2 regions of the Brevundimonas sp. TWP2-3-4b1 genome follow, and region 1 is predicted to be linked to the other one. Evidence: predicted binding sites of a transcription regulator. Region 1 holds the regulator's gene; the other holds the start of a gene.
The links. Region 1 encodes LexA, which represses DNA repair genes until DNA is damaged. Its sites were predicted from a motif close to ATGTTCNCNANNTGTTCT; they were not measured.
Positions count from the first base shown of each region.

Region 2: the regulator LexA is predicted to act here: its motif matches at 3,318-3,335, upstream of uvrA (excinuclease ABC subunit UvrA).

Region 1 covers NZ_JAFCWQ010000005.1:112,651-119,550, forward strand. The annotation lists gene trpE (anthranilate synthase component I) at 1-471, shown strand, start outside; gene ACP7A5_RS05930 (hypothetical protein) at 630-1,013, shown strand; gene ACP7A5_RS05935 (IPTL-CTERM sorting domain-containing protein) at 1,215-1,337, shown strand; gene ACP7A5_RS05940 (peptidoglycan-binding protein) at 1,434-1,628, opposite strand; gene ACP7A5_RS05945 (anthranilate synthase component II) at 1,736-2,326, shown strand; gene trpD (anthranilate phosphoribosyltransferase) at 2,331-3,374, shown strand; gene trpC (indole-3-glycerol phosphate synthase TrpC) at 3,371-4,159, shown strand; gene lexA (transcriptional repressor LexA) at 4,517-5,209, shown strand; gene ACP7A5_RS05965 (ComEC/Rec2 family competence protein) at 5,206-6,900, opposite strand, start outside.
Region 2 covers NZ_JAFCWQ010000014.1:29,978-36,877, forward strand. The annotation lists gene ACP7A5_RS11550 (nitrilase-related carbon-nitrogen hydrolase) at 1-284, shown strand, start outside; gene uvrA (excinuclease ABC subunit UvrA) at 281-3,226, opposite strand; gene ACP7A5_RS11560 (EAL domain-containing protein) at 3,469-5,073, opposite strand; gene ACP7A5_RS11565 (flagellar basal-body protein FlbY) at 5,140-5,580, opposite strand; gene ACP7A5_RS11570 (rod-binding protein) at 5,577-5,900, opposite strand; gene ACP7A5_RS11575 (flagellar basal body P-ring protein FlgI) at 5,900-6,900, opposite strand, start outside.

The sequences.
Region 1 (6,900 bases):
GGCCGCGTCGCCGCGCCGGGCACGGTCAAGGTGACCGAGAGCTTCGTGGTCGAACGCTACAGCCAGGTGATGCACATCGTCTCCAACGTCGAGGGCCGGGCCCATCCCGACATCGACGCGGTCGACGCCCTCCTTGCGGCCCTGCCCGCCGGCACCCTGTCCGGCGCGCCCAAGGTCAGGGCCATGGAGATCATTGACGAGCTGGAGACCGAGAAGCGCGGCGTCGGCTACGGCGGCGGCGTGGGCTATATCTCGGCGGGCGGAGAGGCGGACATCTGCATCGTCCTGCGCACCGCCATGTTCGCCGACGGCCAGGTCTTCGTTCAGGCCGGGGCCGGCGTCGTCAATGACAGCGATCCCGCCGCCGAATACGCCGAGACCGAGGCCAAGGCCCGCGCCCCCATGCGCGCCGCCGAGGACGCCTGGCGCTTCGAACTGGGCGCGCCGTTGAACACGGCAGGCGAGGTCTGACGCTCTAAAGCCCTCCGCCCATACCCTCAAAACGGGGTTCCCTGACCATGGCAGGCCGCTTTCCTGCAGATTCTGCGCATTAATGGATCGTTATTGACTTCGCACTACTTGCGCTTACCATTGATTTTTAGAGTAAAGTTCGCGTTCGGGGCGTTTTCATGTTCAAGATTGTGTGCGCAGCGGTGGTTGCGGGCGTCGTTGTTTTTTCTGGCGCCGCCAACGCCAACGCACAAGCCGTGCGGCCCTTGCCTCCCGTCGTCACGACACTGCCTGATGACGATGACAGCAACTTTCCAATTACCGGAACATTCCCGTTAAAGCTCGGGGCGGAAGCGGCCTATACTCCGTTAACGATGAACACGAACGGCTACATCTTCGGATCGAACGATAGTTTTAATGCATACGTTACAGACCTTAATACCAGGGTCGATACGGGCAAGGTCTCCTACGGTAATACTCCTGTAAATGGACGACCCGCGTTCATTTTAACGTGGACCAGCGTGGGAAACTGTTGCTCGGGGCTTCAACGATCGACCTTTTAAATTGTTCTTATTGATCGGAGCGATCTTGCAGGCGGTGACTTCGACCTGGAATATAACTTTGGACCGGTCGATAGAACACTCCAGCCAAACATCAGGATTGACGGCGTCAACACTGATTTCGGGCTGGGTACGGTAACGTCCTCGAGTGGCGCGCAGCGCTACAGCTACTCCTTCCGTAACGGCGCAAACACGTCAGCCACTGTGGCGACCATCAGCCGTGTTGTCGCCGTTCCTACCCTGTCCGAATGGGCGTTGATCCTGATGAGCGCGGCCCTTGCGGGTGGAGCGGCTCTGACGGTTCATCGGCGTCGCCAGTTCGGGTAAACTCCCGGCCGCATTCCCGCCGGCCTGAATTCAGACGCCTGGTTGAAGACTCCGCCTTCGACCGTCCGTGCCCAGGCTGTGGACGGTGTTTCCGGCTCAGTCGGCGGACGCACTGGCGAAGGCCGGCTCTTCCAGCGCGACGCCGGGCCCCAGAACCATCACCCCGGCCAGCAGCACCGCCGCACAGGCCGCCAGACTGGCGGCGGCCAGCGTTGCCATCACGCCATTGCGGGCCTCGGGCTCGCTCAGCGCCACGCGGGCGGTGTCAATCCGGACCTGGGTCTCGCGCATGGAATCGAAGGCTCCGATGGAAGACCCGATTTCAGGCCGTGATCGTTAACGATCCGTTGCGCACGCGTCGGCTTGGCGTCGGCGCGGTCCCGCTCTAGAAGCGCCGCATGATCCTCGTCGTCGATAACTACGACAGCTTTACCTACAACCTCGTCCACTACCTCGCGGAGCTGGGCGCGACGACGCATGTCGTTCGCAACGACGACCTGACGACGGAGCAGGCCTGGGCCCTGAAGCCCGAAGCGATCCTGCTGTCGCCCGGCCCCTGCGCCCCCGATCAGGCGGGCATCTGCCTGCCCCTGATCGACACCGCGCCGCTGGACATGCCGATCCTCGGCGTCTGCCTGGGTCACCAGGCGATCGGCCAGGCCATGGGCGGCCACGTCATCCGCGCCAAGGCCCTGATGCACGGCAAGACCTCGCCCATCATCCATGAAGGCAAGGGAATGTTCGCCGGGCTGCCGTCGCCCTTCACCGCGACCCGGTATCATTCGCTCGCGGTCCAGCGCGAAACCCTGCCCAACAGCCTCAACGTCACGGCCTGGACCGAGGACGGCGAGATCATGGGCTTCCAGCATCACGAGCGGCCGATCTACGGAGTCCAGTTCCATCCCGAGTCCATCGCCACCGAACACGGTCACGAGATGCTCGCGAACTTCCTCGACCAGGCGGGCGTCAAGCGTCTGGCGATGGTCTGATCCCATGGCTGAGGGTGGTTTCAAGCCGCTGCTGGCCAAGCTGGTCGACGGCCAGACCCTGACCACGGCCGAGGCCGGCGACTTCTTCGCCGCCTGTCTGCGCGGCGAACCGACCCCGGCCCAGGTCGCCGCCGCCGTGACCGCCCTGCGGATCCGCGGCGAGACGGTCGAGGAGATCGCCGCCTTCGCCCAGGCGATGCGCGATGCGGCCGTGACGCTGGACCATCCCTATGACGTCATCGATACCTGCGGCACCGGCGGAGACGGGGCCCACACCTTCAACATCTCGACCGCCGCCGCCCTGGTGCTGGCCGGCGCGGGCCTGAAGGTCGCCAAACATGGCAACCGCGCCATGAGCTCGAAATCCGGGTCATCGGACGTGCTCGGCGTCCTCGGCGTCGACCTGACCGCCGGACTGGCGCAGCAGCGGCACGCGCTCGACGAGGCCGGCATCGCCTTCCTGTTCGCCCCCGCCTACCACGGCGCCATGCGCCACGTCGGGCCGGTCCGCGCCGAGATCGGTTTCCGCACCGTCTTCAACCTTCTGGGACCGCTCTCCAATCCAGCGGGCGCCAGACGTCAGGTCATGGGCGTCTATGATCCGCGCCTTGTCGAGCCGCTGGCCGAGGTGCTGGGCCGGCTCGGCGCAACCCGCGCCTGGACCGTCCACGGTCAGGGCCTCGACGAACTGACCACCACGGGACCGACCGAGGTGGCGGAGTGGAAGGACGGCGTCGTCCGCCGCTTCACCGTCACGCCCGAGGACGCCGGCCTGCCCCGCGCCGACATCGAAGCCCTGCGCGGCGGCGACGCGGAGACCAATGCGGTCGCCCTGACCGCCCTGCTGGCCGGGGAGACCGGTCCCTATCGCGACATCGTCCTGCTGAACGCCGCCGCCGCCCTTGTCGTCGCCGACAAGGCGCCGGACCTCAAAGCCGGCGTGGCCCTGGCCGCCGTTGCCATCGACGAGGGCAAGGCGGCCCGGGCGCTCGCCGATCTGGCCCGCATCACCTCGGCGCCGCCGCCCGTTGCCGAAGACCCCGCATGACCGACATCCTCGACCGTATCGCCGCCTACAAGCGCGAGGACGTGGCCGCCCGCAAGGCCGCCCAGCCGCAGGCGGAGATCGAATCCCTGGCGCTGATCGCCGGCATGCCGCGCGGCTTCCGCTGCGCGCTGGAGCGCCGCACTGCGCCCGGCCGCCCCGCCCTGATCGCCGAAATCAAGAAGGCCAGTCCATCGAAGGGCCTGATCCGTGCGGACTTCGACCCGCCGGCCCTGGCGCAGGCCTATGAAGCGGGCGGCGCGGCCTGTCTGTCCATCCTGACCGACGGTCCCAGCTTCGAGGGCGCCGACGACTATCTGGTCCAGGCCCGCGCCGCCGTCGCCCTGCCCTGTCTGCGCAAGGACTTCCTCGTCGACCCCTGGCAGGTGGCCGAGAGCCGGGCCTTCGGCGCCGACTGTATCCTCGTCATCCTGGCCATGATCGACGACGTTCTGGCCGGCGAGCTGCTATCCGAGGCGAAACGCTTCGGTATGGACGCCCTGATCGAGACCCACGACGAGGCCGAGATGGAGCGCGCTGCGGCGCTGCGCGGTGATCTGGTCGGCATCAACAACCGTTCCCTGCGGACGTTCGACGTCGATCTGGGCGCCACGGCCCGCCTGGCCCCGCTGTCGCCAGCGGGCTCGCTTCTGGTGGCTGAAAGCGGGATCTTCAGCCCGGCCGATGTGGTGGAAGTGTCGGCGGCGGGCGCCTCGGCCATCCTCGTCGGTGAAAGCTTGATGCGTCAGGCGGACGTGACGGCCGCGACGCTCACTCTGCTCTCGTGAAGCGTCGCGAACGCTGGGCAATCTACTTCGTCTGGGCGCTTATCATTCTGTGGTTCGTCTGGATGTTCGCCACAAACTTCGAATGACGAACCCACTCCTGATTTCGCGGGATCAGCGTCCTTGGCGGTTTGACCGCCGAGCTTTTCGCGGTGTCGGCAGTTCACCTCTCGAAATTTTTGCAGTCGGGCTTTTATGGAGAGCCGAATTCGTCAGTGTGCATTGACCACAATCTGACGCGCTCAGAACGGCGGTCAATTTGCAGTCGGTGGGTCGATCCGCCGTCAAGTTGACATTAGGCAAGAACACTTACAGAACATCGACAACGGTTCATGACTTGTTCTGGAGGCGATTCCCACCATGCTGACGCGCAAGCAGCACGAACTCCTGATGTTCATCCATGAACGGCTCAAGGAGACCGGTGTTTCCCCGTCGTTCGACGAGATGAAGGAGGCGCTGGATCTGGCGTCCAAGTCGGGCATCCACCGGCTGATCACGGCGCTGGAGGAACGCGGCTTCATCCGCCGCCTCGCCCACCGCGCCCGCGCCCTTGAGGTGACCAAGCTGCCGGAACAGGCGACGGCGGGGGCCGTGCGTGGCCGCGCGGGCTTCACCCCGGCGGTCATTGAGGGCGGGGGCCGCAGCGCTGCCGCCGAGCCCGCCAACGACACCCGCGAACTGGTTCTGGTCGGCAAGATCGCCGCTGGCGTGCCCATCGCCGCCCTGCAACAGGACCACGGCCGCTATCAGGTGCCCGAATCCATGCTGGGCGCCGGCGAACACTATATGCTCGAGATCGAGGGCGATTCGATGATCGAGGCCGGCATCCTCAACGGCGACCTGGTGGTCATCAAACGCGTCGACACGGCCGCGTCCGGCGAGATCGTCGTGGCTTTGGTTGAAGGGGAAGAGGCAACCCTCAAACGCCTGCGCAAGAAGGGCAATTCCATCGCCCTCGAACCCGCCAACCGCAACTACGAGACCCGCATCTTCGGTCCCGACCAGGTCGAGGTCCAGGGCAAGCTGGTCGGCCTGATCCGCCAATACCACTAGACGCCGTCACCGAGGCCCGCATCCGCCGCATCGGGACCCCCGATGCGGCTCCAAGGCCTGTCGCCCCGCACATCAGTGGCCCAGACCGCGCGCCAGCCCTGAGCGGTGCGCCACAGCTCGACTGAGCCGCCCTGCGCATAATCCAGTCCGTCGAGAACCAGTTTTCCATCACAGCCCGGCGGCAGGTCTTGGACAACGGCCCGGACGCTGACCAGCGGCGCTGAGGCGCACAAGGCGGCGAGCTCGCCGGCGTCCGGCGCGGCCTTCCCCCACCACAGGGCGATGGGCGCGCTATCGGCCTTGGCCGGAGCGCAGCTTGATCGCGCGCACACCCATCCGTCTTCGGGTCGGGGCTCCAGAGTCAGCCCGCGCCGCCGCGACCACAGGTCCGCCGCGAACTGCCGCACGCCCGGCCGCACCACGATAGCCGTGCGCACGACACTGAAGGCCGCGTTCGTCCCGCCGTCCCCGATCCAGACCGTCGGCGTCGGCGCGCGAGGCCACAGCAGGACAGCGCAGGCGAAGGGCAGGCCCAGCCACCGCAGCCGCCCCTGCCACAGGCATAGGAACAGGACGCCGAGGAAGGAGATCGGCAGCACATGGTCCGGCGCGCTGGCGATGGTCTTCACCGCCCCCGGCAGCCCCGCCGTCCAGTGACCGATGGCCAGCATCAGATCGACACCCTTGCCGGCCACCCACAGGAACGGCCCGCCCAGCCCGATAGGCTCCAGCAAGACTCCCAGCGCCAGCGCCGGCATCATCACGAAGTCCGCGATCGGCGAGGTCGTCAGGTTGGCGAGCAGCCCGTACATGGCCGCGCGGTTGAAATGCTGGACCGCGAACGGCCCGGTCGCCGCGCCGGCCACCAGACTGGCCGTCACGGCGATCAACAGCCAGTGCCGCGCCGACTGGAACGCCGCGATCGGCCAGGGCACGGACTGCTCCCGCGTCCTCGGCGGCCAGCCCTCCGACAAGGCCACCAGGGCCGCCGTCGCCGCGAACGACATCTGGAACCCCGGCGTCACGATGGCCTCAGGCTGAAGGATCAGGACAACCATCGCCGCCAGCGCCAGCGGATGCATGGTGATCGCGGGCCGATCGAGCAGGATCGCCGCGAACGCCACCGACGCCGTAATCGCAGCCCGCTGCGCCGGCGGGGGCGCGCCGGACAGCACCAGATAGCTCCACACGGCGACCAGCCCCGCGACCGCCGCCACCTTCTTGCCCGACACCCTCAGCGCTAGCCACGGCCAGGCGGCGACGCCAAGCCGGACAAGGAAGAAGGCGAACCCGCCGACGATGGCCATGTGCAGACCCGAGATCGACAGGATGTGCGCCAGGCCGGAATCCCGCATGGCATCGAGGTCTTCGCGCGCGATCCAGGTCTCATGGCCCGTAGTCATGGCCGCCGCGATCCCGCCCGTCCGCTCGCCCAACCGGTCGACGATCCGCTGCGCCAGGGCGAACCGCGCGCCGTTGACCGCCATCGCCAGCCGCAATCGCCATGGCGCCGGCGCCAGATAAGTCTCCCGCGTCTCGCCCAGTGCGAAAGCCGTGCCGCCGAGCCCCTGAAACCAGGCGTTGCGGCCGAAATCATAGGCGCCGGGACTGGCCGGGGGCGGCGGCGGATTGAGGATGGCGAACAGCCGGATCGCCGAGCCCGGGGTCGGCGGCTCTCCCCGCACCGTCGC
Region 2 (6,900 bases), on a different contig from region 1:
TGGGGGCCCGCATGACGGCGATGCGGGGCGTCGAACAGGGCTTTGCCGTGGTGCGGACCAGCAAGGAGGGTCTGTTGTCCGTCAGCGATCCCCACGGGCGTATCGTGGCCGAGGCCGAGAGTGCCGCCGGGGCAGGGCAGAGCCTGCTGGCGACGCTGGCCGTCGAGCCGCGTCGTCCCACCCTCTACGGCCAGATCGGTGACCTGTTCGGATGGTTGTGCCTCGCGTTCGTGGCGGGCATGATTTTGCCGTGGCCGCGACGCACCCGATCCCGGACCGTCTAGGCTCGCGTCTTCACTCGTACCGGCTTTGCGGCCGAAGCCGTGGGATCGCCCGACAGGGCCGTGACCCGCGCCTTGCGGCGGGTCTCGTGCCGGTCCAGCACCTCCTTGAGGTATTTGCCGGTCCAGCTCGCCTCGTTGGCCGCGACCTGTTCGGGGGTGCCGACCGCGACGATCTCGCCGCCGCCGTCGCCGCCCTCGGGCCCGAAGTCGAGCAGGTAGTCGGCGATCTTGATGACATCGAGATTGTGTTCGATCACCACGATCGTGTTGCCGGCCTCGACCAGTTCCTGGAGCACCTCCAGCAGTTTGCGGATGTCTTCGAAATGCAGGCCTGTGGTGGGTTCATCGAGGATGTAGAGGGTCTTGCCGGTCGCCCGTTTCGACAGCTCCTTGGACAGCTTGACCCGCTGGGCCTCGCCGCCCGACAGGGTCGTTGCCGACTGTCCGACTTGGACGTAGCCGAGGCCGACGCGTGACAGGGTCAGCATCTTGTCGCGGATCGGCGGCACGGCCTTGAAGAACTGGCCGGCCTCCTCGACCGTCATGTCCAGCACGTCGGATATGCTCTTGCCCTTGAAGACGATTTCCAGGGTCTCTCGGTTGTAGCGCCTGCCCTTGCAGACGTCGCAGGTGACGTAGACGTCGGGCAGGAAATGCATCTCGATCTTGATCAGCCCGTCGCCCTGACAGGCCTCGCAGCGCCCGCCCTTGACGTTGAAGCTGAACCGCCCGGGCCCATAGCCGCGCGCCTTGGATTCCGGCAGGCCGGCGTACCAGTCGCGGATCGGCCCGAAGGCGCCGGTGTATGTGGCCGGGTTCGAGCGCGGGGTGCGGCCGATCGGCGACTGGTCGATGTCGATGACCTTGTCGAAATGCTCCAGCCCCTCGATCCGGTCGAAGGGAGCCGGGGCGTCGGAGGCGTTGTGAAGCCGGCGCGCGGCGGCCTTGTAGAGGGTCTCGATCGTAAAGGTCGACTTGCCGCCGCCCGACACCCCGGTGACGCAGGTGAACAGGCCCACGGGGATTTCGCCCGTGACCGCTTTCAGATTGTTGCCGGTCGCGCCCGAGATCCTGAGCATCTTCTTGCGGTCGACCGGGCGGCGGCCTTGCGGCGGCAGTTCGATCTCACGCTCGCCGGTCAGGTATTTGCCGGTCAGGGACTTCGGATTGGCCATGACCTCATCGGGCGTGCCCTCGGCGCAGATCTCGCCGCCGTGGACGCCGGCGGCCGGACCCATGTCGATGACATAGTCGGCGGTCATGATCGCCTCCTCGTCGTGTTCGACGACGAGGACGGAGTTGCCGAGATCGCGCAGGCCGCGAAGGCTCTCCAGCAGACGGCTGTTGTCGCGCTGGTGCAGGCCGATCGACGGCTCGTCCAGCACGTACAGCACGCCGGTCAGGCCCGAACCGATCTGGGAGGCCAGGCGGATGCGCTGGCTCTCGCCGCCGGACAGGGTGCCGGACGACCGCGACAGGCTGAGATAGTCGAGGCCGACATTGTTCAGGAAGCGCAGCCGGTCGCTGATTTCTTTCAGGATGCGGCGGCCGATCTCCATCTGCTTGTCGGTCAGCTGGTCGGGCAGGGCGCTGACCCAGTCGTAGGCCTTCCTGATCGACAGCATGGAGATCTCGGCGATGTCGTTGCCGGCGATCTTCACCGCCAGGGCCTCGGGCTTCAGACGCTTGCCGCCGCAGGCGTCGCACGGGGTCTCGGACTGGAACCGGCCCAGCTCCTCGCGCACCCAGGCGCTGTCGGTCTCGCGCCAGCGGCGGTCGAGGTTGGGCACGACCCCCTCGAACGGCTTGGAGACCTCGTATTTCCGGGCGTTGTCGTCATAGACGAACTTGATCTTCTCCGAGCCCGTGCCGTTCAGGATCACGGACTGGGCCTTCTCGGGCAACTCGCGCCACGGCTTGTCCATCGAGAAGCCGTAGTGGAGCGCCAGCGCCTGCAGGGTCTGGGTGTAGAGCGGCGACGGGCCGCGCGACCACGGGGCGACCGCGCCCTTGTGCAGGGTCTTGTCGCGGTCCGGGATGACCAGGTCGGCGTCGAAGGCCAGCTTGACCCCCAGGCCGTCGCAGACCGGACAGGCGCCGAACGGATTGTTGAACGAGAACAGCCGCGGCTCGATCTCGGCGATGGTAAAGCCGGAGACGGGGCAGGCGAACTTCTCGGAGAAGGTGATCCGGCGCGGTTCCTGGCCTTCCTCGGCATTGGCCCATTCGGCTACGGCGATGCCGTCGGCCAGGCCCAGGGCGGTCTGCAGACTGTCGGCGTAGCGCGCCTCAAGGCCCGCCTTGGTGACGATCCGGTCCACGACGATGTCGATGTCGTGCTTAAACTTCTTGTCGAGCGTCGGCGCGTCCTCGATGGCGTAGAAGGCCCCGTCGATCTTCAGGCGCTGGAAGCCCGAGCGCTGCCACTCGGCCATCTCCTTTTTGTATTCGCCTTTACGACCCCTGATGACCGGGGCCAGCAGCAGCAGCCGCTCGCCCTCGGGCAGGGCGCCCAGTTTGTCGACCATCATGGAGATGGTCTGGCTCTCGATCGGCAGGCCGGTCGCGGGCGAGTAGGGCACGCCGACGCGCGCCCACAGCAGACGCATATAGTCGTGGATCTCGGTCACCGTACCGACGGTCGAGCGCGGGTTCTTCGACGTCGTCTTCTGTTCGATCGAGATCGCCGGCGACAGGCCCTCGATCAGGTCGACGTCCGGCTTGCCCATCAGCTCCAGGAACTGGCGGGCGTAGGCGCTCAGGCTCTCGACATAGCGGCGCTGGCCCTCGGCATAGATGGTGTCGAAGGCGAGCGAGGATTTGCCTGACCCCGACAGGCCGGTCATGACGACCAGCTTCTCGCGCGGGATGTCGACGTCCACGCCCTTGAGATTGTGCTCGCGGGCGCCGCGCACGCGGATGAAGTTATGCTTTTCGGTCATGCTGCCAGGAAACGGGGGCCGGGAACGCGGGAGCGCCGGACGAGGTCCGGTGCGACAACGCTATATGGGAACTGATCCGGGGATATCAGCAAGAACAATATGGGAACATCAAGGCGCTGCCGCCAGATGCTGTCACCCAGCAGCGCGGCGCCGGTGTTCTGGGTGACGACGCAGGGGACGTCCTCGACACCGCCGGTGGACCAGTCGTCTGCGCCTGACCTGTCACGCTTCGCGGCGTTCTGTCAGCCCCAGCCGGAAACGGCGCCCACGCGTCGGACAGAGGCGGCCGGCTCGCCATAGGCCAGCACGGTGCGCGGCTCGGCCTCCGCCTTGCCGAACAGCCAGCCCTGGCCCTGATCCACACCGACCTCGCGCAGGATTTCCGCCACGTCCTCGGTCTCGATCATCTCGGCGATGGTCTCAACCTTGAGCGAACGGCAGAGTTCGACGAGATGGCTGATCAGAGTCCGCGCGCGTGGGTCGGTTTCCAGCCCACTGACGAAGGTCCCGTCGATCTTGACCGTATCGACCGACAGGCGGCGGAGGTAGTCATAGGAGGCCGCGCCTGCTCCGAAATCGTCGATGCAGACCTTGATGCCGGCAGCGCGGAGTCCGCCCAGGCGACGGTTGGCGGCATCGAGGTCCGACAGGGCGGCGGATTCCGTGACCTCGACGATCAGGCGCTTGCGCTCTTCCGGCCTCGACGCGGTCATTCGTAGCAGAGCCTGCACATAGTGGTCGTCGGCCAGCGAGGCGCCTGAGACATTGATGGCGAATTTCAGCAGCCCCGCGCCCTTCTGGCGCAACCGGCTCAAGGCCTTTTCGGCCACCGCGATGTCGAAGTTGTCGATCAGAGCCATTTCCTCGGCCATGCGGATGGCGCCCGCCGGGCTGTCCGTGCCCTTGAAGCGGGACAGGGCCTCAAAATGGTGAACGGCGCCGGTCTTTAGATCGACGATCGGCTGGTAGTGCAGCTCGAACCGTCGTTCCTGGACCATGACCTGGAAGGCGTGGGCGTCGTTCAGGGTCTGCGACAGGGCGGCGGTGAAGCTGAGCTCCGGCTGGGCGGCCCCGCCGTCCTTCAGGCAGCCTTCTACCGCGACGCGCAGGGCCCGAAGCGCGCTGAGCGATTCACCGCCGGCGGTCAGGTCAGTCTGCATGGATCGCGCCGACAGCGCGAAGCCTTCGCTGCGGCCGATCTCTTCCATTTCTCCGGCCAGATCGGCTTCTTCGCTGCGGTCCCGAACCAGGGCGAAACGTTCGGGGCCGAGCTTGCCGGCCGTGCTGCCGTCAACAGAGGCGGCCTGCAGGGCGGCCTCGACGCGGGCGTTCAGCCGATCGCCGGCCTCGCCGGTCCCCTGGGCGGCGGCCAGCCCCTCGACATTGAGGAAGGCGAGGGCCAGTTCGCGCGGCTCGGCGGGCGGCGCCAAGACTTCGCGGGCGCGGTTCAGGAAGGCCTCCGGGGCCAGCGCCGGTGCGGCGGCCGGATCATGCAGGCGGTAAGCTGGGCCTTCCCAGGTCACCGAACAGGAGACGTTGGGCGCCAGATCCGGCAGCAGGAAGAACCGCGCCGTCGCTCGCCGCATCCGGCCTGTGCCGGCGAGGAAGAGCATCTCGATCGGCACCGAGCGCTCGCCGGGACGCAAGGCCTTGAGCAGAGTCTTCAGCGGTTCCACGCTCGCCGGCGCCACCCTGTGCGACAGGACAATGCCGCAGAAGCTTTCGGCCGAAAGGTCGATCGACGGCCCCGATCCAAGCCCGAACACGGTCGAGCCCTTGGCGTCGAGCTCTAGCAGCAGGTCGGAGGCCGCGAAGGCGAAACCCAGAAGGCGCGTGCGGATCGTCATTTGATCACTCTGGGCACGGACTCCTTAAACTTCGCCTCAGAGTTATCTTTAACGGCGCGTAGCGGTTCAGGCCGTTCGGTTCAGGGTCACGGCGCGGCTGTCGCCGCCGTTGGCCTTGCCGGACGCGCCGTAGCCGGTTCCCATGGCTCGCGCGCCTGCGACCTCCTGGGCGATGGTGCGGACCAGGCCTTCCGAGATCGTGCGCGCCGCCTCGACCGTGCGGCCGTGGATGGCGAGCACCGCCTCGAACGCCTCCGTCGCCTTGATCAGGGCCATGCGTTCGCTCGCCGGCGCGGAGGCCAGGATCGCCTTGTTGGCCTTGAGGTGCCCGGATTCCTTGCGATACTGGTTGGCCAGCTCCTGGGTCTCGGCCAGACCTGCCGTGACATCGGCCGCGCGACGGGTGGCGAAGGCGTCGGTCTCCTGCTCGAGCCGGGCGGTCAATCGGTCGGTCAGCGCCGTGAGTCTGCGCAGATAGGCCGTGGCGGTGGTCGGATCGTGGCTCATGCGACCGCTCCGGGCTGGGCCTGGGTCTGTTCGGTCTGCATGCGGATCATCTCGGACACGACGGTGTCGGCCAGGCCTATGCCTCCGGCGCGGACGGTCTGTTTGGCCATTTCGTCGATCATGAAGCTGCGCCAGGTGCCCTCGGCCTCGCCGCCGCCGAACGGGCCGTTGGTGTCGATACCCTCGAACATCGGCTTGAGCATCTGCGACAGGAAGGAGGCCTCGAACTTCTCGGCCGTCTCGCGCATGCGCGGCGTTTCCGCAGTCGGTGCGGCCATTGCCGAGGTCAGCAGGGAGGGGGAGACGGCCAGGTCACTCATCACAGAACCTCGATGTCGGCCTGCAGGGCGCCCGCCGCCTTGATGGCCTGAAGGATGGAGATCATGTCGCGGGGCGAGACGCCGAGCGCGTTCAGCCCGTTGACCAGGGTCGACAGCGAGGTCGCGCCGTTCACCAGCCGGATCTCGCGGCCCAGTTCTTCCTCGACCGTGACATCGGACTGCGGGACGACCGTGGTCTCGCCCTGGCTGAAGGGGGCCGGCTGGCTGACCTGCGGATTTTCCTGGACCGAGATGGTCAGGTTGCCCTGGGCGATGGCGACGGTGGAGATGCGGACGTTCTCGCCCATGACGATCACGCCGTTGACCTCGTCGATGATCACCCGGGCCGGGGTGTCGACCGCGACCGGCATGTTCTCGACGCGGCTGATGAAGGCGGCCATGCCGAGTTGGGCGGGCGCACGCAGGGCGACGACGGAGCCATTCTCGGCCAGGGCGGTCGAAGGGTAGGTGGCGTTGATGGCGGCGGCCACGCGCTGGGCCGTCGTGAAGTCGGGATTGCGCAGGGTCAGGCGCACTTCGGTGAGACTGTCGAGCTGGAAGCCGGTTTCGCGTTCGACCGTGGCGCCCGAGGCGATGCGGCCGGCGGTCGGCACGCCGCGTGTCACCGACGAGCCCGAACCGCCCGAGCCCGACACTGCACCGGTCTGCACCGAGCCCTGACCCACGGCATAGACCTGGCTGTCAGCCCCCTGGAGGCTGGTAACCAGAAGCGTGCCGCCGAGCAGGCTCTTGGCGTCGCACAGGCTGGAGACCGAGATATCCACCCGCGAGCCGGGCGTGGCGAAGGGCGGCAGTTCGGCCGTCACCATGACGGCCGCCAGGTTCTTGGAGTTTGCGTTGGTCCCGCGAATATTGACGCCAAGGCGCTCGGTCATGCCTTCCAGCGACTGGCGGGTGAAGGGGCAGTTGCGCAGGCTGTCGCCCGTGCCGTTCAGGCCGACGACGAGTCCGTAGCCGACCAGTTGGTTGGTCCGGACGC